Regions from separate parts of the Bradyrhizobium sp. SZCCHNRI1009 genome, predicted to be linked through region 2. Evidence: predicted binding sites of a transcription regulator. Region 2 holds the regulator's gene; the other holds the start of a gene.
The links. The regulator PhoB, encoded in region 2, activates phosphate uptake and scavenging genes when phosphate is short. The targets are predictions, from matches to a motif close to TGTCATNNANCTGTCAT.
Positions count from the first base shown of each region.

Region 1: a site for PhoB is predicted at 4,692-4,708, ahead of QX010_RS17915 (RNA degradosome polyphosphate kinase). Genes of this name have one in related genera too.

Region 1 covers NZ_JAUEUL010000009.1:150,687-158,026, reverse strand. The annotation lists gene QX010_RS17930 (hypothetical protein) at 1-124, shown strand, start outside; gene QX010_RS17925 (globin family protein) at 468-890, shown strand; gene ppx (exopolyphosphatase) at 898-2,397, opposite strand; gene QX010_RS17915 (RNA degradosome polyphosphate kinase) at 2,440-4,635, opposite strand; gene QX010_RS17910 (DnaA ATPase domain-containing protein) at 4,761-5,438, opposite strand; gene QX010_RS17905 (CDP-alcohol phosphatidyltransferase family protein) at 5,497-6,051, opposite strand; gene purM (phosphoribosylformylglycinamidine cyclo-ligase) at 6,209-7,282, shown strand; gene purN (phosphoribosylglycinamide formyltransferase) at 7,296-7,340, shown strand, end outside.
Region 2 covers NZ_JAUEUL010000012.1:57,427-64,766, reverse strand. The annotation lists gene QX010_RS21050 (HoxN/HupN/NixA family nickel/cobalt transporter) at 1-56, opposite strand, end outside; gene QX010_RS21045 (trypsin-like serine protease) at 225-1,541, opposite strand; gene phoB (phosphate regulon transcriptional regulator PhoB) at 1,689-2,396, opposite strand; gene phoU (phosphate signaling complex protein PhoU) at 2,413-3,129, opposite strand; gene pstB (phosphate ABC transporter ATP-binding protein PstB) at 3,160-3,984, opposite strand; gene pstA (phosphate ABC transporter permease PstA) at 3,981-4,862, opposite strand; gene pstC (phosphate ABC transporter permease subunit PstC) at 4,866-5,864, opposite strand; gene pstS (phosphate ABC transporter substrate-binding protein PstS) at 5,962-6,972, opposite strand.

The DNA.
Region 1 (7,340 bases), on a different contig from region 2:
CATCACGCTCGCAACGCCCGACGGCTTCAGCGTCCGGTTCGCGATTCCCGACGATCAGCAGAACGTGCTCGGCGAGGCGCTGCTGATGCGATACCCGTCGGCACCGGCGATCCGGCCGAACTGATCGCGCGGGGACCGATCCGAACGTTGGTCAGGCCAGGGATTTCCTGCCTGTTTCGAGGGCGGCGGCCGGCGCGTCGGCGTCCTCCGATGCCCTGCGAGAAGCACGATGGCCGTCATATGTGTTGCCGTTACCGTCTCCGATCACTGGGTCGGTCAGCAACCGTCGCGGCCGGATCACAAGCCGCTCCACAATGCTGCGGCACGGTGCCGCGCCTTTGACAAGTACCTCAGGGCGCGATCGTCTGTTTCTTATAATCTTGAACCCGTTCGCGCCGCCGCGACACCACCACGTCGAGCTCCACTGGTCGGGCCCTGATTGGAATTGTTTCGAATTGGACTTGCGCATGTTGACTGCTGATGAGATCGTGCACGTCAGGTCGTCGTTCGACTTGGTATTTGCCAATGCTACACAGATGACGACGACGTTCTATGACCGCATCTTCGAGCTTGCGCCGGAATGTCGGACGATGTTTCCCGCCGACATGGACGTGCTGAAACGGGACTTCATCGCGACCCTGGCGGTCCTCGTCGGCAGCCTCGATCAGACGACTGGTCTGTTGTCCAGCACCGACATCCTCGGCCGCAATCATGCGCGCTATGGGGTCAGGCCGGAGCACTATCCGGTGGTCGGCGAAGCGCTGCTGTGGACCCTCGCCAAGGGACTTGGTCCGCAATGGAATGATGAGGTCGAGCAGGCCTGGCGCAAGGTCTACGGCATCATCGCCCAGCGCATGATCGCCATCTCGGCCCGCGCGCGGCGGCCCTGATCATGATCTAGCTGCGCACGATCGAGCCGGAGCGGCCGACGAGACGCGCGAGCTGCTTGAAGCGTCCGCCGACGCGGTCGGCGACGAGGTCGACCATCTGGTGCTCGAACACCAGCATCAGCTTGCGGTCCTGGGTGCGGAAATGCGTCGCAGGCAGCACGCCGGGCCGCGCCGCCGAGATCAGATGCGCGACGCGAAACGCGGTGCCGAGCAGGCGCGCACGATCGATCTGAGCCGGGCTCAGCTGCTCGGTGAGAGCAGGCGGCTTCGCCTCGTTGCCCAATCCCTCGTAGCGGAAGAACACCGACAGCGCGGCGAAGATGCGGCCCTCATGGCTGATCGAGCCGAAATTGCCGTTGAGAATGATGCCGTAGGTCTGCTCGCCGCGATGGTCCGGATGCATGCGCCAGCCGATGTCGGACAACAGGCAGGCCGCGTGCCGCAGCCTGCGATCGTCCTCGGTCTCGCGGATGTGCATCACGCGGAACAGGCGGTCGGTCCAGTCGATCAGCTCGCGGGCATGCTGGGCCGAGCGCGACAACAGCTCGTTGAGGCCCTGCGCCGCGCAGAGCAGCCCGTCCTTGGCGCGCTCGGCGTCGGGAAGCTTGGAGTAGAGCAGGCCCTCGCGCACGCCGAAGGTCGAGAACACGACGGTCGTCGGCCTGGCGACGCGGATGATGTGCTCGAGCACCAGCGCGGCATAGGCAAGCAGCGGGCGCCGCGCCTCGGCGATCGCTTCGATGTCGGCCAGCATGTCGGCGGCGACGAGACGGCGCAGCCGGCGCACGAAGGCCAGCCCGTCGGCCGCCGGGATCGCATAGCCGTGCATCACCCCGAGCGGATAACCGCTCTGGATGATGTGGATGCGCGCCAGCGCGCGCCAGGTGCCGCCGACCGCGTAGAAGGTGCGGCCCTCGCCGGCCAGCAGCTGCGGCAGGTCGGTCAGCGCCTCGCTCGCGATACGCTGCGCCTTCTTCAGCGATTTCTCGGCAAGATCCTGCAGCGCAAGGCTGCCGAGCGGCAGGGTGACGCCGCTGCGGACCTGGTGCCCGCGCACGTCGATCAGCTCGAGTGAGCCGCCGCCGAGATCACCGACGATGCCGTCGGGCTTGTGAATGCCGGAGATGACGCCGAGCGCCGAATAGCGCGCCTCTTCGGCGCCGGTGAGGATCTGGATCGGGGCGCCGCAGATCTTCTCGGCCTTGGCGATGAAATCGGGGCCGTTCGAAGCATCCCGGCAGGCGGCGGTCGCGATGGCATGAACCTGCCCCACCCGCTGCACCTTGCACAGCGCACGGAAGCGCTTCAGCGCGGTCAGCGCCTTGTCGACGGCATCAGATGCGAGAAGGCCGGTGGTCTGGACCTCGCGACCGAGCCCACACAGCGCCTTCTCGTTGAACACGGTGACGAGACTGCGTTCCATCGCCTGGTAGACGACGAGACGGACCGAATTCGAGCCGATGTCGATGACACCGACGCTCGTGGCCCTCGTGCGGGGCGGCTTCACCACGGCATATCCCGGCGCAGAAGGCCCCGGTGCAGACAGCCCCTATGAAGGAGAGCGTTCATTCCGGCGCGTGAGCCGGCGCGGCGATGATTCCTTGAGCGACTTTCCACGGCCGGACAGACTCGGATTCGTCATGAAGTAATTGTGCAGGTTGAACGGCTCCTCGCCCTTCGCGGCCTTCATACGCGTTGACGACCCATCCGGCAACAATTGCCAGCTCTGCTCGGTATCCTTCAGGTTCGCGACCATGATCTGTTCCAGGACCTGCTGATGCACGGTGGGGTTCTGAAGCGGGCACAGCACCTCGACGCGGCGGTCGAGATTGCGCGGCATCATGTCGGCCGAGGAGATGTAGACGGCGGCCTTGGCGCTCGGCAGGCCCTGACCCATACCAAAGCAGTAGATGCGGCCATGCTCGAGGAAGCGGCCGATCACCGATTTGACGCGAATGTTCTCCGACAGTCCGGGGAGGCCGGGACGCAGGCAGCAGATGCCGCGCACGATCAGCTCGATCGACACGCCGGCCTGCGAGGCCTCGTACAGCGCGTCGATGATGTCGGGATCGACCAGCGAGTTCATCTTCATCCAGATCACGGCCGGCTTGCCCTGGCGGGCGAAGCTGGTCTCGCCGTGGATGTGCTCGATGATGCGCTTGCGAAGCGTGAGCGGCGACACCGCCATCTTCTCGATGTCGATCGGCTCGGCATAGCCGGTGATGTAGTTGAACACCCGCGTGACGTCGCGGCCGATCACCGGGTCCGACGTGAAGTAGGACAGGTCGGTGTAGATGCGCGCCGTCACCGGATGATAGTTGCCGGTGCCGGTGTGGACATAGGTGGTGAGGCTGCCGCCCTCGCGGCGCACGACCATCGACAGCTTGGCATGCGTCTTCAGCTCCAGGAAGCCGTACACCACCTGTACGCCCGCGCGCTCCAGGTCGCGGGCCCAGCGGATGTTGGCCTCCTCGTCGAAACGCGCCTTGAGCTCGACCAGGGCCGTCACCGACTTGCCGGCCTCGGCGGCCTCCACCAGCGTGCGCACGATCGGCGAATTGTTGGAGGTCCGGTACAGCGTCTGCTTGATCGCAACGACGTCGGGATCGCGCGCCGCCTGCTGCAGGAACTGCACGACGACGTCGAACGACTCGTAAGGGTGATGGACGATCAGGTCCTTCTGCCGGATGGCGGCGAAGATGTCGCCGCCATGGTCGCGGACACGCTCGGGATGGCGCGGCACGTAGGGCGCGAATTCGAGGTCGGGCCGGTCGACCCGCGTCAGTTGCGACAGCTCGTTCATCGCCAGCACGCCGTCGACGACGAACACCTCGTCATCCGTCGTGGACAGCGCATTCTGCACGAAGCGGCGCAGCTCCTCCGGCATGTTGGCCTCGATCTCGAGCCGGATCACCGAGCCGCGGCGCCGCCGCTTCAGCGCCGTCTCGAACAGCCGCACCAGGTCTTCGGCCTCTTCCTCGATCTCGATCTCGCTGTCGCGGATGATCCGGAAGGCGCCCTGGCCCTTCACGGTGTAGCCCGGAAACAGCCGGCCGATGAACAGTCCGGTCGCCTGCTCGAGGGTGATCAGGCGGATCACGCCATCCTTGGAGCCGGGGAAGCGGATGAAGCGATCGATCTTGCCGGGCATGCGAATGAGGGCGTTCATCGGACGCCCGTCGGCGGAGCGGATCAGCTGCAGCGCCACGGTGAAGCCGAGGCTCGGGATGAACGGGAATGGATGCGCCGGATCGATCGCGAGTGGCGTCAGCAGCGGGAAGATGTTGGCGAGGAAATGGTCCTCGATCCAGGCGCGCTCGCTCCTGGTGACGTCCTGACCGTCGACCAGCACGATGCCGAGCTCGCCGAGAAACTTGCGCAGGTCGCGCCAGATCGCCTGCTGGTCGATGGCGAGCTGCGACACCGTCTCGTTGATCAGCTTCAGCTGCTCGGTCGGCGTCAGCCCGTCGGGGCTGCGCTCGGCAATGCCCTCGCGGACCTGGGCGCGGATGCCGGCGACGCGCACCATGAAGAATTCATCAAGGTTGTTGGCGGAAATCGACAGGAAGCGCACCCGCTCCAGGGCGGGATGGCGCGGATTGACCGATTCCTCCAGAACGCGGCGGTTGAAGTGAAGCCAGGACAGCTCCCGATTGATGAATCGCTCGGGGCTCGAGGCAATCTCGATGGACGGCGCCGAGACCGGTGCTTTCTCTGAAATTTCAGTAACTTGCTCGGTATCCATAGGGAATTCGATCCATATCCGTCCAGTCGCGAATGGTCGACCGTAGCCCAATCTGGGTGACCAGGGGATGACGTTGCCGGCACCATTGAGGTTCCGTCATCAACCGCCGTCAAGATGGCCGCCGGTCACGCCGGGCGGAGCAGCTCCGCCGCCAGCGCCCGGGTGACGGGGCGTCCGAGCCGCAGCGACTCGTTGTCCAGCAGCGCAATGGTCTGGCGTGCCGCCGCATAGGACCGCTCGATGTGGCTGGCGAGATAGCTGACCACGGTTTCGTCGATCGCCATTTGCCGGTCGGCGGCCAGCTTGACGATCAGGGCCCGGAACAGCTGGTCGTCGGGCGGCAGCAGCGTGACCACCGGGACGGCACGCAGCCGCGACCTCAGATCGGCCAGGGCGATCGGCAGGGCCGCCGGGGCCTCGCGCGCCGTGATCAGCACGAAGGCCTCGTCCTGGCGGGCCAGGTTCAGCAGGTGAAACAGCGCCCGCTCGTCGAGACCGGTTGCGGTCAGATCCTCCAGCACCAGCGCGCCGGTGGCGAGCGCCCCGGGGACCACGCCTGCCTCAAGGGCATGCGCGGACAGCGATCGGGCGCCTGCCTGCTCGGCCCAGATCGCGGCGAGGTGGCTCTTGCCGGAGCCGTCGGGGCCGACCAGGAACATGGTCCGCGCCGGCCATTCCGGCCAGGCGTCGACCAGAGCGAGCCCGGCCGCGTTGCCTGGACCTTCGAAGAAATTGTCCCGCGTCAGGCTCTCCGCATGCGGCAGCGCGAAGGCCAGCTGACGAGGGGGGATATGGCCGGCCAAGATCGAATTGCTCCGTATCGTGTGGTGCGTGAGGTCAGGACGGGCCCTCCGCGGAGGATCACCGGACCTCGATGGTGCTCATGTGGCGCACCCAGTCGACGAGATACAGCCCGACCGACACGAGGGTAAAGACGGTGACCAGCACCATCAGCACCACATCGTAGGGCCTGGGCTCGAAGCCGAAGCTGAGCGAGGCCAGCACAAGCGCCGCGAATCCCACCTGGGCGACCGTGTTCAGCTTGGAGACCATCAATGGCTTCATCGCGACCGGCCTGTCGAACAGCCAGGACACGATCACCGCCGAGACGATCATGATGTCGCGCGAGACCACCAGGATGACGATCCAGCGCGGGATCGCGCCCCAGATGCCAAGCGTGACGAAGATCGAGACCAGCAGCGCCTTGTCGGCGAGAGGATCGAGCAGCGCTCCCAGCTCGGACCGCAGGTTGAAGCGCTTGGCCAGGAAGCCGTCCACGGCGTCGCTCACCCCCGCGACCACGAAGACCAGAAACGCGATCTCCATCTGGCCGGCCGCAATGGCCCAGACGACGATCGGAACCAGCAGGATTCGACCCAGCGTGATCAGATTGGGGATACTGTGGGGAATGGTCACGCAGCGGGTCCCGACGACGACTCGATCAAAAGACAACCCGATTCCGAAACAGGGCGAACCGGTACGGTTCCTAGATAGTGTGGGGACGAGCCCCTTGCGAGCCATTGCGCGCGGCCGGATTCCGACGTAACCAGCGGCCAGATTAGGGGTTTTTACCATGACCGAGCGCAAGAACGGGCTCACTTATGCAGATTCGGGCGTCGATATCGATGCCGGAAACCGTCTGGTCGATCTGATCAAGCCCATGGTGCGCGCAACCGCCCGCGCCGGTGCGGATGCCGAGATCGGCGGCTTTGGCGGCCTGTTCGACCTCAAGGCCGCTGGATTCAAGGATCCGGTGCTGGTCGCGGCGACCGACGGCGTCGGCACCAAGGTGAAGATCGCGATCGAGACCGGGCTGCATGGCGGCATCGGCATCGACCTGGTCGCCATGTCGGTCAACGATCTCGTCGTGCAGGGCGCCGAGCCGCTGTTCTTCCTTGACTACTTTGCGTGCGGCAAGCTCGACCCGGAGGCGACGGCGTCGATCGTGGCCGGTATCGCCGAAGGCTGCCGGGAATCCGGCTGCGCGCTGATCGGCGGTGAGACCGCGGAAATGCCGGGCCTCTACAAGGACGGCGACTACGATCTTGCCGGTTTCGCGGTCGGCGCGGCGGAACGTGGCACGCTGCTGCCGTCTCCCGACATCGCGGCCGGTGACGTGGTGCTGGGGCTCGCATCCTCCGGCGTCCACTCCAACGGCTATTCGCTGGTGCGCAAGATCGTCGCCCAGTCCGGCCTCGGCTTCGATGCGCCGGCGCCGTTCGCGCCGGTCCTGACTCTCGGCGCGGCGCTGCTGACGCCGACCCGCCTCTATGTGAAATCATGCCTTCGCGCCATCCGCGAGACCGGTGCGGTGAAGGGGCTCGCACACATCACGGGCGGCGGCTTCACCGACAACATTCCACGCGTGCTGCCGAAGCATCTCGGCGTTTCGATCGACCTGACGGGCCTGCCGGTGCTGCCGGTCTTCAAATGGCTGGCGGAGCAGGGCGGCATTGCCGAGCGCGAGCTCTTGCGCACCTTCAATTGCGGGATCGGCATGATCGCGATCGTCAAGGCCGAGGCCGTCGATGCCGTCATCGAGGTGTTCACCGCGAATGGCGAGCACGTCGCGCGGCTCGGCGAGGTCGTTGCTGCGACAGGCGACGAGCGGGTGATCTACACCGGCGCCCTCGATCTGGCTCTGTGAGACGAGTGTGCCGATGAAGCGCCGCGTCGCCATCCTGATCTCGGGCCGTGGGTCGAAC
Region 2 (7,340 bases):
GACCGCCACCACAGCAGCCGCGGGGCACGAGGATGATCAATTGGAACAATCGTCATACTCGAACTATAGCAAGAGCCAGGCCAGTTCGGTAAAGCCCCGCTGCAGGCGAAAGCTACAGGAAAAAATCGGCTGCACTTGCCGGATCGCCCGCTCGCTTGGCAACCCGCTATCCAGTCGCGCACAGATCGTGACCAGCGGCGGGACCTCTCTCGTCCCCTCCCCCTTCACCGCGCCGAGGCACTCTGCGCCGCAATCTCGCGCCGCACGACGGCCTCGAACTGGCTTGCGGGCGCGGCGAACATCAGCCGGGTCTCCTCGTGGAACGCCGAGAAGATGCCGACCACGGCCGGCGTGCCGCCGACCTCGGCCAGGATCGGCGAGCCCGAATAGCCGAAATTGGCGAGGCAATGCACCGTCAGCAGACGGGCATCGCTGGTCATGCCGGCGCTGCAATTGCGCTGGCCGGTCGGCGAGTAGCGCCGCTCCTGACCGTACCCGATCTCTGAGATGGTTCCGGCGGTGGTCGCAGCCTGCAGTTCCTCGCGCGTCAGCGCCTTGACCGCGACCGGCTTCGACGGCAGCGCATCCTTCAGCACGATCAGCGCCCAATCGGCGGGCGAGCGGTCGAGCGACCATCTGTCGTGCCGGGTCGGGACGAAGTCCGGCGCCACGATCAGCTTGTCGGCGACCGACGATGCCGCCGGCGTGCCCCTGTTCATGCCGGCCAGGAAGCGGACATTGCCGGGGCTGACCTGCGCGACGCCGTTGAACACGCAATGCGCGGCGGTGAGCACGACGCGCGCCGCGACCAGCGTGCCGGTGCACCAGCCGCCGGTCGAGTATTGCGCGACGGTGACGACGCCGATCGACGACGCCGGCCACGAGGTGGGATCGACGACCTCTCCGATGTGGCGGTCGAGCCCGAGCAGTTGCTCCGGACGCGGAGCGGCGACGCCCGCCTCCGCCGATTCCGGCTTCGGCCGCCAGGCCGCAATGGCGCTCTGGGCCTGGACGCGCTGCGGCTCCGTCAGCTTGACCCGCTGCACGTCGCGGCGGGCCGATCGCACGCCGCTGCGACCCGCCATCACCAGCCAGGCGTAGCCCTGCACGACGTCCTGCTGCACGCCGCGACCGTCGAGCAGCATCAGGCCCAGCATGTATTGCGACTGGGCAAAGCCCTGCGCTGCCGCGCGGCTGAACCAGCGGCCGGCTTCGCCATAATTGCTCGCGACACCTTCGCCGTTGACATAGGCGATGCCGAGATAATGCTGGGCGACGGCGAGGCCCTGATCGGCGGCCTTGCGATACCACGCCAGCGCCTCGGCGGGGTTGCGCGGTTGGCCCCAGCCGAAGGCCTCCATGAAGCCGACGTCGAACTGCGCCCGCGCATCGCCCTTGGCGGCCAGCGGCAGCAGGCGGCGCATCGCCGCGGCGTGCTGTCCGTTTCCCGCCGCGGCGACCGCGTCTTCGAGCTCGGCGGCCGCGGCGCCCGCCGCGCTGCCGAGCAGGACGGCTAGAGATATGATGATGGTCTTGATCAAGGGCGTCCGCTGGGACCGAAACATCGTGACGGGCCACGAAGCAGACACGATCAAGACGGCGGCGGCGTGGCGGAAAGCGGACCGCGATCTCCTCAATCGGGCCCCCTCGCGCCTCACACCTGCTTCATCCTCACGCCCGATCGCCCCTTACACCTGCTCGCTCTTGGCGAAGCGATCATCGAGCGCATAGCCGGCGCCGCGCACGGTGCGGATCGGGTCCTGCTCGCGGCCCGGATTGAGCAGCTTGCGCAGGCGGCCGATATGGACGTCGACCGTGCGCTCGTCGATATAGATGTCGCGGCCCCAGACGCTGTCGAGCAGCTGCTCACGGCTGAACACGCGGCCGGGATGCTCCAGGAAAAACTCGAGCAGGCGGTATTCGGTCGGGCCGAGATCGATCGGCCGTCCCGAGCGCGCCACGCGGCGCTTCTCGCGGTCGAGCTCGATGTCGCCATAGGACAGCACGGTCGCCAGCCGCTCCGGGCTCGCCCGCCGCAGCAGGCCCTTCACGCGCGCCAGCAGCTCCGGCACCGAGAACGGCTTGACGATGTAGTCGTCGGCGCCGGTCGCGAGGCCGCGCACGCGCTCGCTCTCCTCGCCGCGCGCGGTGAGCATGATGATCGGCAATTGCCGGGTCTCGGACCGCGCCCGCAGGCGGCGGCACAGCTCGATGCCGGACAGGCCCGGCAGCATCCAGTCGAGCACGACGAGATCGGGAACGCGCTCCTTCAGCCGTGTGTCGGCCTCGTCTCCGCGCGCCACCGTCTCGACCTCGTAGCCTTCGGCCTCGAGGTTGTAGCGCAGGAGCGTCGTCAGCGCCTCCTCGTCCTCCACCACCAGAATTCGGGCGCCCATGTCAGAACCGTCTCTCTCAGTTGCCGGGGATCGTCGTCGCGAAGCTCGTCATGTCGCCCTTCGGGCGCTTGTCCATGATCTGCTGGCCTTCGATCATATAGAAGACGGTCTCCGCGATGTTGGTCGCGTGATCGCCGATGCGCTCGATGTTCTTGGCGCAGAACATCAGATGGATGCAGAACGAGATGTTGCGCGGATCCTCCATCATGTAGGTCAGGAGTTCGCGGAACAGCGAGGTGCAGATGGCGTCGACCTCCTCGTCGCCCTTCCACACCGTCATCGCCGCCGGCAGGTCGTGCGCGGCATAGGCGTCCAGCACCGTCTTGACCTGCGACTGCACCAGGTCGGTCATGTGCTCGAGCCCGCGGATCAGCTTGAGCGGATGGAAGTCGCTCTCCAGCGCCGCGACGCGCTTGCCGATGTTCTTGGCGAGATCGCCGATGCGCTCCAGATCGGTGGCGACCCGCATCGCACCGACGATCTCGCGCAGGTCGACCGCCATCGGCTGTCGCCGGGCGATGGTAAGAACGGCGCGCTCCTCGATGATGCGCTGCAGCTTGTCGACCTCGGCGTCGGTGGCGACCACCTTCTGGCCGAGTGCGATGTCGCGCCGCACCAGCGCATCGACGGAATCGACGATCAGACGCTCGGCGAGGCCGCCCATTTCCGACACCAGCCGGGTGAGATCCTGCAGATCGCTGTCGAACGCCTTGGCGGTATGTTCACTGGCCATGATGATCTCCTGAAGTCAATGTCGTCGGCGTCAGCCGAACCGGCCGGTGATGTAATCCTGGGTCCGCCGATCGCTCGGCGAGGTGAAGATCTTGCTGGTGTCGTCGAACTCGATCAGCTCGCCGAGATACATGAAGGCGGTCTTGTCGGAGACGCGCGCCGCCTGCTGCATGTTATGCGTCACGATGGCGATCGTATAGTTTTCGGCGAGCTCCTGGATCAGCTCCTCGACCTTGGCGGTCGAGATCGGATCGAGCGCCGAGCACGGCTCGTCGAACAGGATCACCTCCGGCCGGACCGCCACGGTGCGCGCAATGCACAGCCGCTGCTGCTGGCCGCCTGACAGCGACAGGCCCGAAGCGTTGAGCTTGTCCTTGACCTCGTTCCACAACGCGCCGCCGCGCAGTGCCTTCTCGACCCGGTCGTCCATCTCCGACTTGGAGATCTTCTCATACAGCCGGATGCCGAAGGCGATGTTCTCGTAGATCGTCATCGGGAACGGCGTCGGCTTCTGGAACACCATGCCGACCCGGGCCCGCAGCAGGTTGAGGTCGAGCTTGGGATCGAGGATGTTGGTGTTGTCCAGCATGAGCTGGCCAACGGCGCGCTGGCCCGGGTAGAGATCGTACATCCGGTTGAAGATGCGCAGCAGGGTCGACTTGCCGCAGCCGGACGGGCCGATGAACGCGGTGACGCGGTTGGTCCCCAGCGACAGGTTGATGTTCTTCAGCGCGTGGTGATCGCCGTAATAGAAGTTCAGGTTGCGCGCGGTCACCTTGGCGGGGGCTTCCGGCAAAACCTTGCCGTTCAGCGCGGCGGGATTGGGCTGGCTGACGGATACGGACAGGTCGGTCATTTTGCGTTCCTCTCGGCGCCGAGAATGCGTGCACTGACATTCAGGGCGAGCACGGCCAGAGTGATCAGAAGGGCTCCGCTCCAGGCCAGCTGCTTCCAATAGGCATAGGGGCTCTGGACGAAGTTGTTGATGGTGACGGGCAGGTTGGCCATCGTCTTGGAGAGGTTGAGGCTCCAGAACTGGTTCGACAGCGCAGTGAACAGCAAGGGCGCGGTCTCGCCGGCGACGCGGGCGGTGGCCAGCAGCACGCCGGTGATCAGGCCCGAGCGCGCCGCGCGATAGGCGATGCGCCGGATCACCAGCGATCGCGGCAGGCCGAGCGCCGAGGCCGCCTCACGCAGCGGGTTGGGCACCAGCAGCAGCATGTCCTCGGTGGTGCGCAGCACCACGGGGATGACAATGACCGCCAGCGCCAGCGAGCCTGCGAGCGCCGAGAAGCCGCCCATCGGCACCACGACAGCGCCATAGATGAACAGGCCGATGATGATCGAGGGCGCCGACAGCAGGATGTCGTTGATGAAGCGGATCACCGAGGTCAGGCGGTCGTTGCGGCCGTACTCGGCCAGATAGGTGCCGGCGAACAGGCCGAGCGGCGCGCCGATGCCGACGCCGATGACCGTCATGATCAGGGAGCCGACGATGGCATTGCGCAGGCCGCCTTCGCTCGAGCCCGGCGGCGGGGTGTCGGCGGAAAACACCTGCAGGCTGAGGCCGGCAAGCCCGTTATAGAACAGCGTGAACAGGATCAGCGCCAGCCAGGTGACGCCGAACAGCGCGGCGGCGACGCAGAGGCCGCGGATCACGATGTCCCTGCGGCGTCGGCGCGCATAGATCGGATTGACCGGCGTATCGGTGGTGAGCGAATCTGCGCTGGACATGGCTTATTTTCCCGCCTTGGCTTGGAGCCGCATGAGCATCAGGCGCGCGCTCGCCAGCACGAAGAAGGTGAGCACGAACAGCAGCAGGCCGAGCAGGATCAGGCTCGACTGGTGCAGGCCGTCACTCTCCTGGAATTCAGAGGCAATGGCGGCCGAGATCGTGGTGCCCGGCGCGAAGATCGACGATGAGATCCGGAACGAGTTGCCGATGATGAAGGTCACCGCCATCGTTTCGCCGAGCGCACGGCCCAGCGCCAGCATGACGCCGCCGATGACGCCGACACGGGTGTAGGGAATGACGACGCTGCGTACGACCTCCCAGGTGGTGCAGCCGACCCCGTAGGCCGCCTCCTTCAGCACCGGCGGCACGGTCTTGAACACGTCGACCGAGATCGAGGTGATGAAGGGCAGCACCATGATCGCCAGGATCAGCGAGGCATTGAACAGACTGAGATAGGACGGCGGACCGGCGAAGATGTCCTGCAGCACCGGGATGCCGGAGCAGAGATTGATCATGAACGGCTGGAACGTGTAGGCCAGGAACGGGCCCAGAACGAAGAAGCCCCACATGCCGTAGATGATCGAGGGAATGCCGGCGAGCAGCTCGATCGCAATGCCGATCGGACGGCGCAGCCATTGCGGGCACAGCTCGGTGAGGAAGATCGCAATGCCGAGACCCACCGGAATCGCGATCAGCATCGCGATGAAGGACGTGACCAGGGTGCCGTAGATCGGGCCGAGCGCCCCGAGCACCGGCGGATCGGCCGACGGCGCCCAGCGCCGCGTCCACAGGAATTCGAAGCCGTAGGCCTTCATCGCCGGCCAGGCGCCGATGATGAGAGAGATGATGATGCCGCCGAGGATCAACAGAACCGAGATCGCGGCGAGCCGGGTGATCCAGTAAAAGGTGACGTCGCCAAGCTTGAAGGCACTGAGCGCGCGCGCCCGGTCGTAGGGCCCGGCAGCAGCCGCGATGTCGCCGACTTCGGTCTGAACCGCCATCTCTGCCAATTCCGCCCCCTGTTCCTTGGACACGCCTCAACCCCGGTAGCACCCCTCCCCCGGCGGCCGGGAGAGGGGAATTTTCGATACGTCCAGCTCAGCTCTTGATGTCGGCAGACCAGGTCTTCTCGATCAGCTTCACGACGCTGTCGGGCATCGGGATGTAGTCGAGCTCCTCGGCCATCTTGCCACCCTTCTCGAACGACCACTTGAAGAACTTGATCGCCTCGGCGGACGCGGCCTTGTCGGTCGGCTCCTTGTGCATCAGGATGAAGGTCGCGGCCGTCATCGGCCAGGACTTGTCGCCGGGCTGGTTGGCGAGGATCACGTAGTAGCCGGGGGCCTTGGTCCAATCGGCATTCGCGGCGGCGGCCTGGAAGGCCTCGACGGTCGGCTGCACGGTTTTGCCGGCCTTGTTCACCATGGCCGTGTAGGTCAGCTTGTTCTGCTTGGCATAGGCGTACTCGACATAGCCGATCGAGTTCTTGGTCTGGCCGATGTTGCCGGACACGCCCTCGTTGCCCTTGGCACCGACGCCGACCGGCCACTCGACCGCGGTGTTGAAGCCGATCTTGCTCTTCCAGTCGGCGCTCGCCTCGGAGAGATAATAGGTGAAGTTGAAGGTCGTACCCGAACCGTCGGAGCGGCGGACGACAGCGATCGCGTCCGACGGCAGCTTGACGCTGGGGTTGAGCTTCTTGATCGCGGCGTCATCCCACTTGGTGATCTTGCCGAGATAGATGTTGGCGAGCGTCTCGCCGTCCAGCACCATCTCGCCCGGCTTCACGCCCTCGAGGTTGACGACCGGCACGATGCCGCCCATCACCATCGGCCACTGCACCAGGCCGTCCTTCTCGAGCTGCTCGGCCTTGAGCGGAGCGTCGGTGGCGCCAAAGGTCACGGTCTTGGCCTGGATCTGCTTGATGCCGCCGCCGGAGCCGATCGACTGGTAGTTCAGACCGTTGCCGGTCTCCTTCTTGTAGGCGTCGGCCCACTTGGAATAGATCGGGAACGGGAACGTCGCGCCCGCACCGGTGATGTCGGCAGCGAACGCCGACGTCGATGCGGCGACCAAGCCGGCAGCGACGATAGCTTTGACGAAATTCATAGCTGGTCTCCATGCTCGGGAAGCGAAGCGCCATCTGCGCCCGATTGCGCTTCCCCGGCCGCTTTACGGGGCCTCAGTGTGGCTTTTATAAAGGTTCGATGACAGTCGGATGACAGTCACAAGCCGTTGATAATTCTTGATATTTAGAATTTGACCCGAGTTTTTACGGAGCGCGGGCGGGGTTTCATGCGGGCCTCCGCCCCTCGCCGTTTGCGAGCACTGCTCAACGAGATTGGAGGACCCGGCGATGCCGCGCGCAACCTCATCGACCCCATGCGGCCGCTGCGCCCGACGTGGAAGTTGCCACAAGGGGCCGCCAAATCATCGGTGTCGTTCCAGGCAAGGTCGGCGACGGGAAGCAGTGACGG